Regions from separate parts of the Lysinibacillus sp. K60 genome, predicted to be linked through region 3. Evidence: riboswitches for the same ligand, from Rfam matches in the RefSeq annotation. Region 3 holds a riboswitch; each other region holds the start of a gene.
The links. A riboswitch is a leader RNA that binds a small molecule or an ion and turns the genes downstream of it on or off. The one in region 3 is predicted to bind cobalamin.
Positions count from the first base shown of each region.

Region 1 (2,203 bases), on a different contig from region 3:
TCATTCTTACCTTGTGAAAGAACAAGGACATGGTTTACAAAGATTAATTCGTTTTTACAGGGAACGGCATGGAGTGAAATGGTTAGAAAATGCCTTTGATTATGGGATGACATTGCTATTGAAATTTGGTGAAATGCCAGCATTAGAAATGTTTTTCCTCACAAATTTAATATGTTACAAATGGCAACTAGATTACTTAGAGGATGAAGAAGTGCAACATTACTTTTCTCATTTAGCAAATGGGAAAGTGAAAGAGGTCTATAATAGCTTTAGGGCTTACGATAGAGAACAAAATCTTTTAACTGCTACTAAATTATATAAACTTATATCCAAATATAATCCTCAATTTCATACAAATTCTGCTGCAACGCCGGAATTTTATAAGGAATTGGCCCTGTTTATTGAAAGGAAATAATATATTCGTAGTGTCAATCAGTCTATTTTTCTTCAGAATATAGAGTGTTCTATGTTAGCTATTCAACTAGATTATCCTAGTCATTCTACAAATGTAGATCGATTTTAATAGAGAATTTCATACATCATTTAAAATAAATATTTTAATTAGGAAGTAGTAATTATTGATAATCTATTTCGAACTACATAATTAAAAATACTGAATAATCCAAAAATAAAGAAGTTTAGAATCTTGATTTACTTTTCATTTGAAGGATGGTACACTTAAAACTATTGAACAACAACTATATATTGTGTTCGTTTTACAAAGGTACTACTATATGTAGTTTAAAAGGGAAGTTCGGTACAATTCCGACGCTGTCCCCGCAACTGTGAAGCTGACGATGATTGCAACCACTGTGCATTTGCATGGGAAGGGAATCAGAGAATGAAGCAAAGCCAGGAGACCTGCCTTTATAAAACAAATTTATCATTTCTTCGGGGATTAAGAGATGGGAACGTCAGTATTTTTGGTATGTTAACGTTTCCATTTAGCCTATCTCTCTAGAGGAGATAGGCTTTTTATTTTATGAAAAGAGGGATTTCTATGAAACTTTATACGAAAACAATTTGTCCAAAATGCCTATGGGTAAAATCTGAACTACAACGTGCAGGACTTGAAGCTGAAATCGTTAACATCGATCATGATGAACAGGCAAAGCAAACGATTATTGACGCAGGTTTTTTAAGTGTGCCTGTTTTAGAGATGAATGAAACTTTTATAGGAGATGTTCAGGAAATTGTTTCTCAAATTGAGTTGATTGCTCTATGATCGTTTACGCGAGTCGTACAGGTAATGTCCGAAATGTTGTATCCAAATTAAAGGCAGAATGTATCGAGCTCTCGGAGGAATTGCGATTGAACAAGCCCTATCTTTTAATTACCTACACAGATGGTTTAGGTGACATTCCAGCAAAGGTACAACGTTTCTTAGAAAAAAACAGGGATTTTTGTAAAGGAGTAGTTGCCAGTGGCAATAGTAATTTCGGCCATCATGTATTTGGCGCTGCTGGTGAGAAAATCGCCGCTACCTATCATGTACCCTTAGTAAGGAAATTAGATTTACGAGGTAATCAAACGGATTACGAAGCAATACAAACGTTTTATGAAACGAGGGTAATGAGATGAAAACCTATTTAAAGCTTAATAATGACGTACTGAATCGTTATAGTACAACTGGATTACTTGAGTTAGAAAAGGACCGCGAAGCTACGCGCCGCTACTTTTTAGAGTATGTTAACGTACGTTTGCGTTATTTTATAGATATTGAGGAAAAAATCCGCTATTTAGTTGATGAGGGCTACTATGAGAAAGCATTTATCGATATGTACGAGATGGAATTTATTAAGAAGCTGTACAAGAAAGCCTATGATTATAATTTCCGCTTCCCATCCTTTATGAGCGCAAGCAAATTTTATGATAGCTATGCTATGAAAAGTCGTGACGGGGAAGAGATCTTAGAAAAGTATGAGGATCGTATTGTCATTATTGCTTTGTATTTGGCGCAAGGAAACACAACTCTAGCAGAACGCTCTGTCGAAGCAATGATGGAAGCCTACCAGCCAGCGACACCAACTGCTTTAAATAGTGGTAAGAAAGCACGTGGTGAATTAGTCAGCTGCTTTAAATTATCAATGGATGACTCCATGAACAGTATTGCTGAAAATATTGGCTATTGTTTAGAGCTATCACGCCTTGGTGGTGGAGTAGGGGTCAACTTAACAGATTTACGCCCTTTAGGTGATCCAAT
Region 1 covers NZ_JAASJR010000007.1:21,970-24,172, reverse strand. The annotation lists gene HCH28_RS15615 (hypothetical protein) at 1-415, shown strand, start outside; cobalamin riboswitch at 706-883, shown strand; gene HCH28_RS15610 (glutaredoxin family protein) at 1,001-1,225, shown strand; gene nrdI (class Ib ribonucleoside-diphosphate reductase assembly flavoprotein NrdI) at 1,222-1,581, shown strand; gene nrdE (class 1b ribonucleoside-diphosphate reductase subunit alpha) at 1,578-2,203, shown strand, end outside.
Region 1: it holds a riboswitch for cobalamin, as region 3 does, so the genes downstream of both, HCH28_RS15610 (glutaredoxin family protein) here and cobT (nicotinate-nucleotide--dimethylbenzimidazole phosphoribosyltransferase) in region 3, are expected to answer to the same signal.

Region 2 (2,203 bases), on a different contig from region 3:
TTGCTTTTTGGAAAAAGAAAAACCTTTACTCTATAACGAAGAGTAAAGGTTTTGTAGAAGCCAAATAAAAACGAATAGCATGAAATACAGGTACTCGCTTTCGCTTCAACTTCTCCCTCCGAAAAGTTTGCATGCACAATCAAATAAGCAGGTTTCCTGACTTAAGCTTCATTTTACTATCGCACCTTCCCAAGTTTGCACCAGTGGCTTTGCGATTTCATCAGCTATTACAGTAGCGGGGGCTGTATTGGATTTTCACCAATTTCCCTATTATCTCGAGCTATTCGAGCACTTATTGACGTTTTATATGAAATTTTTATTAGAATTTTAAATAGAAAACTGTCTTTATCATATCTTATTTTTTTAAAATTTCAATATTTCTTTAAAAATTTATGACAAATTTATCAATTTTGAATGGAACTAGGTATGAAATTTATACAATCTATATAATTTGCCCATAAATCGTTATCAGAATATTCGCCATTGACCTTTAATTATAAAAATTTATAAAAGGTATAGCATATTTATGGAAATTCATGTTACACTTTGTCGTGAAATCTCACAATTTGAATGTTTTTCGGTGCAAAGTGCTTGTCATTTTGCTTAAAAGGGAAGCCGGTTTGAGTCCGGCGCGGTCCCGCCACTGTAATAGGGAGCTTTATAGAATATGTCACTGTCCAACGGATGGGAAGACCTATAAAGCATTGAACTAGAGCCAGGAGACCTGCCGAAAAATAAGTGATCGTTTCAGCCTACGAGGATAGGTGTGCGGCTTAGCAGATGAGAATGTTATTTGCTTTTTTAGCTATGCACTTTTCCACCAGTGGAGAAGTGCTTTTTTTAATTACGCACGCAATCTTCTAAAAATCTACTAATTAGTTAGGAGGAAAGCTTTTTGAAATTTTCATGGTGGAAACTTAGTTATTTTTTACTGGCCTTTTTAATCGTGCCAAAACGTGCCTTTGCCATGCATATCATGGAAGGTTTTTTACCAATCGAATGGGCTATTTTTTGGTGGGTCATCTCTATTCCATTTATCATTCTAGGATTGCGTTCTATTCGAAAAACCGTTGATGAAAATCCTGAAACAAAAATGCTTTTGGGGCTTTCAGGAGCCTTTGCCTTTGTGCTATCCGCCTTAAAAATCCCTTCTGTTACAGGTAGCTGCTCTCACCCAACTGGTGTAGGACTTGGGACAGTACTCTTTGGCCCTCTAGCAATGAGTGTAATTGGAACAATCGTTTTATTATTTCAATCTTTATTATTAGCTCATGGAGGAATTACAACTTTAGGGGCTAATGCCTTTTCTATGGCTATTGTTGGTCCTTTTATTGCTTACTTTGTCTTTAAAGGTGCTCAAAAAGTAGGCTTGTCATTTTCACTAGCCGTATTCTTTGCAGCTATGCTTGGTGATTTAGGTACATACATTGTGACTTCTGTACAACTAGCACTAGCCTTTCCTTCAGAGGTTGGAGGCTTTATGGCATCCTTTACAAAGTTTGCAGGTATTTTTGCCTTAACTCAAATTCCTTTAGCAGTGAGTGAAGGAATTTTAACGGTCATAGTGATGAATTTCTTGAAAAAATACAATATTAGCGAACTAAAAACTTTACGTGTTTTCTCAACAAAGGAGGCACATTAACAGATGAAAAAAAATTTATTGTTATTAGCAATTGTTGTGTTATTAGCCATCATTCCCTTGTTCATACAAAAAGGTGCTGAATTTGGTGGTGCTGATGGAGAAGCAGAAGCAGCTATTGGTGAAATCAATGCGGAATATGAGCCATGGTTTGAAAGTCTATGGGAGCCACCAAGTGGTGAAATCGAAAGCTTATTATTCGTGCTACAGGCAGCTATAGGAGCTGGCTTTATTGGCTACTTCATCGGCTATATGCGTGGCAAACACAAAGAAGGTTAACCATTATGTTACTCATTGATAAGTATGCCTATCTGAATAAGCTAGCGGCCGTTCATCCGCTAGAAAAAATGATATTTTCACTTGGATTACTTCTCATAACGCTCATCATGAGAGATGAACGACTTTCACTCATTACATTTTTTGTAATGAGTGCTTTTATCATTTTAGGTGCCAAAATTCCGCTTACATACTATGGCAAACTATTATTGTTACCTGGCTTTTTCTTATTAACAAGTCTTGTATCTATTTTACTTTCTTTTACATCATCAACGAATACACTCCCTG
Region 2 covers NZ_JAASJR010000002.1:445,035-447,237, reverse strand. The annotation lists cobalamin riboswitch at 130-311, opposite strand; cobalamin riboswitch at 562-746, shown strand; gene HCH28_RS05970 (energy-coupling factor ABC transporter permease) at 896-1,642, shown strand; gene HCH28_RS05965 (energy-coupling factor ABC transporter substrate-binding protein) at 1,646-1,918, shown strand; gene cbiQ (cobalt ECF transporter T component CbiQ) at 1,924-2,203, shown strand, end outside.
Region 2: it holds a riboswitch for cobalamin, as region 3 does, so the genes downstream of both, HCH28_RS05970 (energy-coupling factor ABC transporter permease) here and cobT (nicotinate-nucleotide--dimethylbenzimidazole phosphoribosyltransferase) in region 3, are expected to answer to the same signal.

Region 3 (2,203 bases):
TAAATTAAATCGAGCATAAACACCATTCAGCCAATGACCAAAAATTAAGTCATTGGCTGTTTTATTGTTTTAGCTAATGTTTCATTCCTTATATGATTAAAAAAGAGACATTTAACTTACCTTTTTAACAACTGCATTGATTCTTCTAAAGTCACCATGTTTTTCATCATCGAGCAAGCTGCATCTAAAATAGGAAAGGCTAAGGATGCTCCAGAACCTTCGCCTAAACGCATATTCATGTGCAACATCGGTTCAATGCCTAGTAATGCAGCGGCAATTTTAGCCCCTGGTTCCTCTGAGGCATGGGAAGGAATAATATAATCTTTTACTTTTGGTTCTAGCTTATAAGCAATGAGCGCGGCAATAGTTGAAATAAATCCATCAATGACAACAGGTTTACGATGGACAGCAGCGCCAAGTATAATGCCTGTCATCGCCCCTATCTCTAATCCTCCAACCTTAGCCAGAACATCAATAACATCATTTGGATTAGGCTTATTTAAGGTAATTGCTTTTTCAATAACTGCTGCTTTATAGGCAATGCCTCCTTGGCCTACTCCTGCACCAAACCCCGTTACTTCGATAGGCTTGCATCCCGTCAAAACAGCTAATATCGCAGCACTTGGTGTTGTATTGCCGATGCCCATTTCTCCAGTCCCAAGTACATCAGCACCTTTTATGATTTCCTCAGTGGCCACCTGGATTCCTACTTCTATCGATTGAATGGCTTCTTGTTTGGCCATAGCTGGACCTTGTGCCATGTTATCGGTACCGTATTTAATTTTATGAATAAGGACTCCTGCATCAAGTGGAATATCTTCTTTTACCCCAACATCTACTGTGACAACCTTTGCATTGGTAATGCCCGCAATCGCACAAACGCCTGTACCTCCCTTAGGAAAATTTAATGTTTGAAAGACCGTCACATCTTGTGGATTCGTGGTTACACCTTCCTCGCAAACACCATGATCTGCAGCACAAACAATCATCACCTTTTTGTCGACCATTGGATATAAGTGTCCTGTTATCCCAGAGAGCTGTACAGCAAGTGATTCTAGTTTACCCAAGCTACCTGGGGGCTTACAAAGCCCATCAATCCGTTTTCTAGCCTGCTCCATACTTTTCATATCAACCCCTTGAATATTTTGAATCGTATCTTGTAATAATTGCATGATTATTTCTCCTCTCGTTCTCATTGAGACAAAATAAAAAATCTGTAGTTTATTGTCATGACAAATAAACTACAGACTTTTCCATCATCTATCTCTTCTAAAGCATGTAGGCAGGTCTCCTGGCTCAAGTTCAACACCTCATAGTACCTTCCCAGCAATTCGCTAGTGGCATACACTATGAAACTCCCTTATACAGTGGCGGGTCCGCTAAAGCTTTTCACTTTATTCCCTATTCTCCCAAGTGGGCACCTATTGCTTTTATGTAATTATGTTAAATCTACTTTACAACTTTTTTAGTGTCAAGAGGAAAAATTTTTTTGAGTGTTAACTTAGTACAACCAGCTATTCAAACAATTTAGGCTTATTAAGAGCTTGTAACAACAAATGAATCCCTCTCGTTCACCTGATTGTTATTAACTTCAAATATTTTATCTACTTCACTTATTAAAACAGGGTGATGAGTAACCAATATAACAGTCTTTTGTTTTTCTTTATTTAAATATAAAAGTAATGTTTCTATATTTATTTGGTTGTCTTTATCAAGCGCAGAAGTAATCTCGTCAAACAAATAGATATCCGCATCTCTTAGAAGCGATCTTGCTATTGAAAGTCTTTGCTGTTGCCCAGTAGATAATTCAAGCCCATTATGCCCAATAAGAGTTTCAAATTTATAGTCCAACGTTTCTATATATGAATAAATGTTAACCATTTTACAAATTTGAATTAATTCTTCATCCGTTGCATTCGGCTTTGCTAATAACAAATTTCCCCTTATTGTCCCTGTCATTATAAAATGCTCTTGCGTTACCAAACATACCCTTTTTCTATAAACATCATTAGGAATATATCTAATATTTTGATTGGATAGAAATATTTCACCCTGATAATTAATGTATAAACCTGATAATATATTCAATAATGTCGATTTACCTGATCCGCTTTCTCCCTTAATCAATACAATTTTCTTCAAAGGTATTTGGAAATTTATATTTTCTAAAACTGGAGATAATGCATTAGTATAGGTAAAGCTT
Region 3 covers NZ_JAASJR010000003.1:6,609-8,811, reverse strand. The annotation lists gene HCH28_RS07320 (trimeric intracellular cation channel family protein) at 1-19, shown strand, start outside; gene cobT (nicotinate-nucleotide--dimethylbenzimidazole phosphoribosyltransferase) at 117-1,172, opposite strand; cobalamin riboswitch at 1,265-1,440, opposite strand; gene HCH28_RS07310 (ABC transporter ATP-binding protein) at 1,537-2,203, opposite strand, start outside.

Region 4 (2,203 bases), on a different contig from region 3:
GGTTCCAAAGGCTTAACGTTGTTTGCAGTTCCTTGGCGTAAAGAAGATGGTACAACAAATCATCTACGTATTCGTCGATTGAAAGATAAATTAGGCGTTCGGGCAGTTCCCTCTGGTGAGGTAGAATTTGATGGTGCACTTGCCTATGTTGTAGGGGAGCAAAATAAAGGGATTTATTATATGCTAGAAGCACTAAATCTCTCAAGAATTTGTAATGCAGTCGCTTCTATTGGTATTATGCGTCGTGGCTTCTTAGAGGCAAAACATTATGTAAGCAATCGACATGCATTTGGCAAGCCCTTAACACAATACCCTATGATTCAGGATACTTTAGGGAAATTTGCAGCTAAGTTGCACGTGGAAGTAGCGACAGTTTTTGATCTTATTCAATTATACGATAAAGTGACAAGTGGACAGGGAACACAGCAAGACCTTATTATGAATCGTTTATATATTGCCATTATGAAAAAGGAAACGGCAGAGCAAGCTGTTCACTATGCTAGTGAGGCAATTGAATTACACGGGGGTAATGGCTATATAGAAGACTTTGTAACGCCCCGCTTATTAAGAGACGCGCAAGTGTTGACGGTGTGGGAGGGGACGGCTAATATTTTGGCCTTAGAACTCATTCGTTTAGTGGATAAGTTTCATGCACATGAACTGTTTGTCTGTGAGATGGAGGAACGATTAGAGAAATTAGCTGACAGCTCACTAGTACAAATCGTTAAAGAACAATTGGCGAATATTTCTATAAAACTGCAAATTTTTAGCGCTTTAGACGAGGCAACGAAAACTTTTGAAGCAAAAGGTATGGCTGAAAAAATGGCTCACCTTTATGAAAGTGTCATTGCGGTTGAGTGGGCACATAAATTTGGTGGAAAATATGAAAAACTAGCGGACGTTTATTTAGAACAGACATGGTCATTAAGAGAAATGGGTGCTCAAATGAAAACAGTCCAATACTTTTCTGAAATTGTATAATGGCCGGGGAGTCGTCTTGAATGGAGGCGACTTCTTTCATTTTCATGTATAATGAAATCAACTGAATATTATAAAGGTTCTTTACTTAAGTAAAGTGAAAAGGGAAATCGGTGTAATTCCGATGCGGTCCCGCCACTGTAAGTGTGAGTTTTTTCAAATGATGCCACTGAAGATTTCGGGAAGGCTTGAAAAATCGCAAGTAGCACTAGCCAGGAGACCTGCCTTTATAACGACATGACAACCTACGAGGATAGGGTGGTGGATTTTGTATCAGTTTTTTGGTGCGATTTTGCCCCCTCATCGTTCAAAGATGAGGGGTTTTATTTTGATGCAAAATAAAGCGAAATGTCGCATGGACCAACGAAGGAGGATTCACATGAAGAAATTTTGGAAAATAGGATTATCAGCATTTTTAGCAGTAGGCTTGCTAGCTGCTTGTGGGCAGGAAGCAAAAGATAACAAGTCATCTAACGAGCAGCAAACACAGCAAGAAACAGCACAGGTGGATGAAGCAACATTCCCAATGACGATAACAGATGCCCTTGGTAAGGACATTACACTTGAAGCACCTCCTGAGAAAATTGTTTCACTTATTCCGAGTAATACTGAAATCCTTTTTGGACTAGGTTTAAATGATGAAATAGTTGGTGTTACTGACAACGACGATTATCCGCCAGAGGCAGCTGAGAAGGATAAGGTTGGCGGTATGGAGTACGATATTGAAAAAATTATTGCCTTAAAACCAGATATCGTTTTTTCACACGAATCTAGCATGTCTCTTTCAGAAGAGGCTATTGCACAGCTTGAATCAGCAGGTTTGAAAGTTTTTGTAGTAAGAAATGCACAAGACTTTAATGAAACATATACAACAATTGAGCAACTTGGACGTGCTACAGGGAAATTACCAGAGGCAGAAAAAATTGTTGCTAATATGAAGGCGAAAGTAGAAGAAGTTTTGTCTAAAGTCAAGGATGTTGAACCCAAAAAAGTGTTAGTTGAAGCATCAGATGAGCCAGATATTTATACATCTGGCAATGGTACGTTTATGAACGCGATGCTTGAAATGATCAATGCAGAGAATGTAGCTGTAGATGGCGATAATTGGTATAAAATTGATGCAGAACAAATTATCGCAAAAAATCCAGATGTCATCGTGGTGACATATCATTATGTACCAGATATTTTAACGAAAATACCAAAACGGGCGGGCTTTGATACGATT
Region 4 covers NZ_JAASJR010000001.1:291,519-293,721, forward strand. The annotation lists gene HCH28_RS01555 (acyl-CoA dehydrogenase family protein) at 1-981, shown strand, start outside; cobalamin riboswitch at 1,039-1,221, shown strand; gene HCH28_RS01560 (ABC transporter substrate-binding protein) at 1,358-2,203, shown strand, end outside.
Region 4: it holds a riboswitch for cobalamin, as region 3 does, so the genes downstream of both, HCH28_RS01560 (ABC transporter substrate-binding protein) here and cobT (nicotinate-nucleotide--dimethylbenzimidazole phosphoribosyltransferase) in region 3, are expected to answer to the same signal.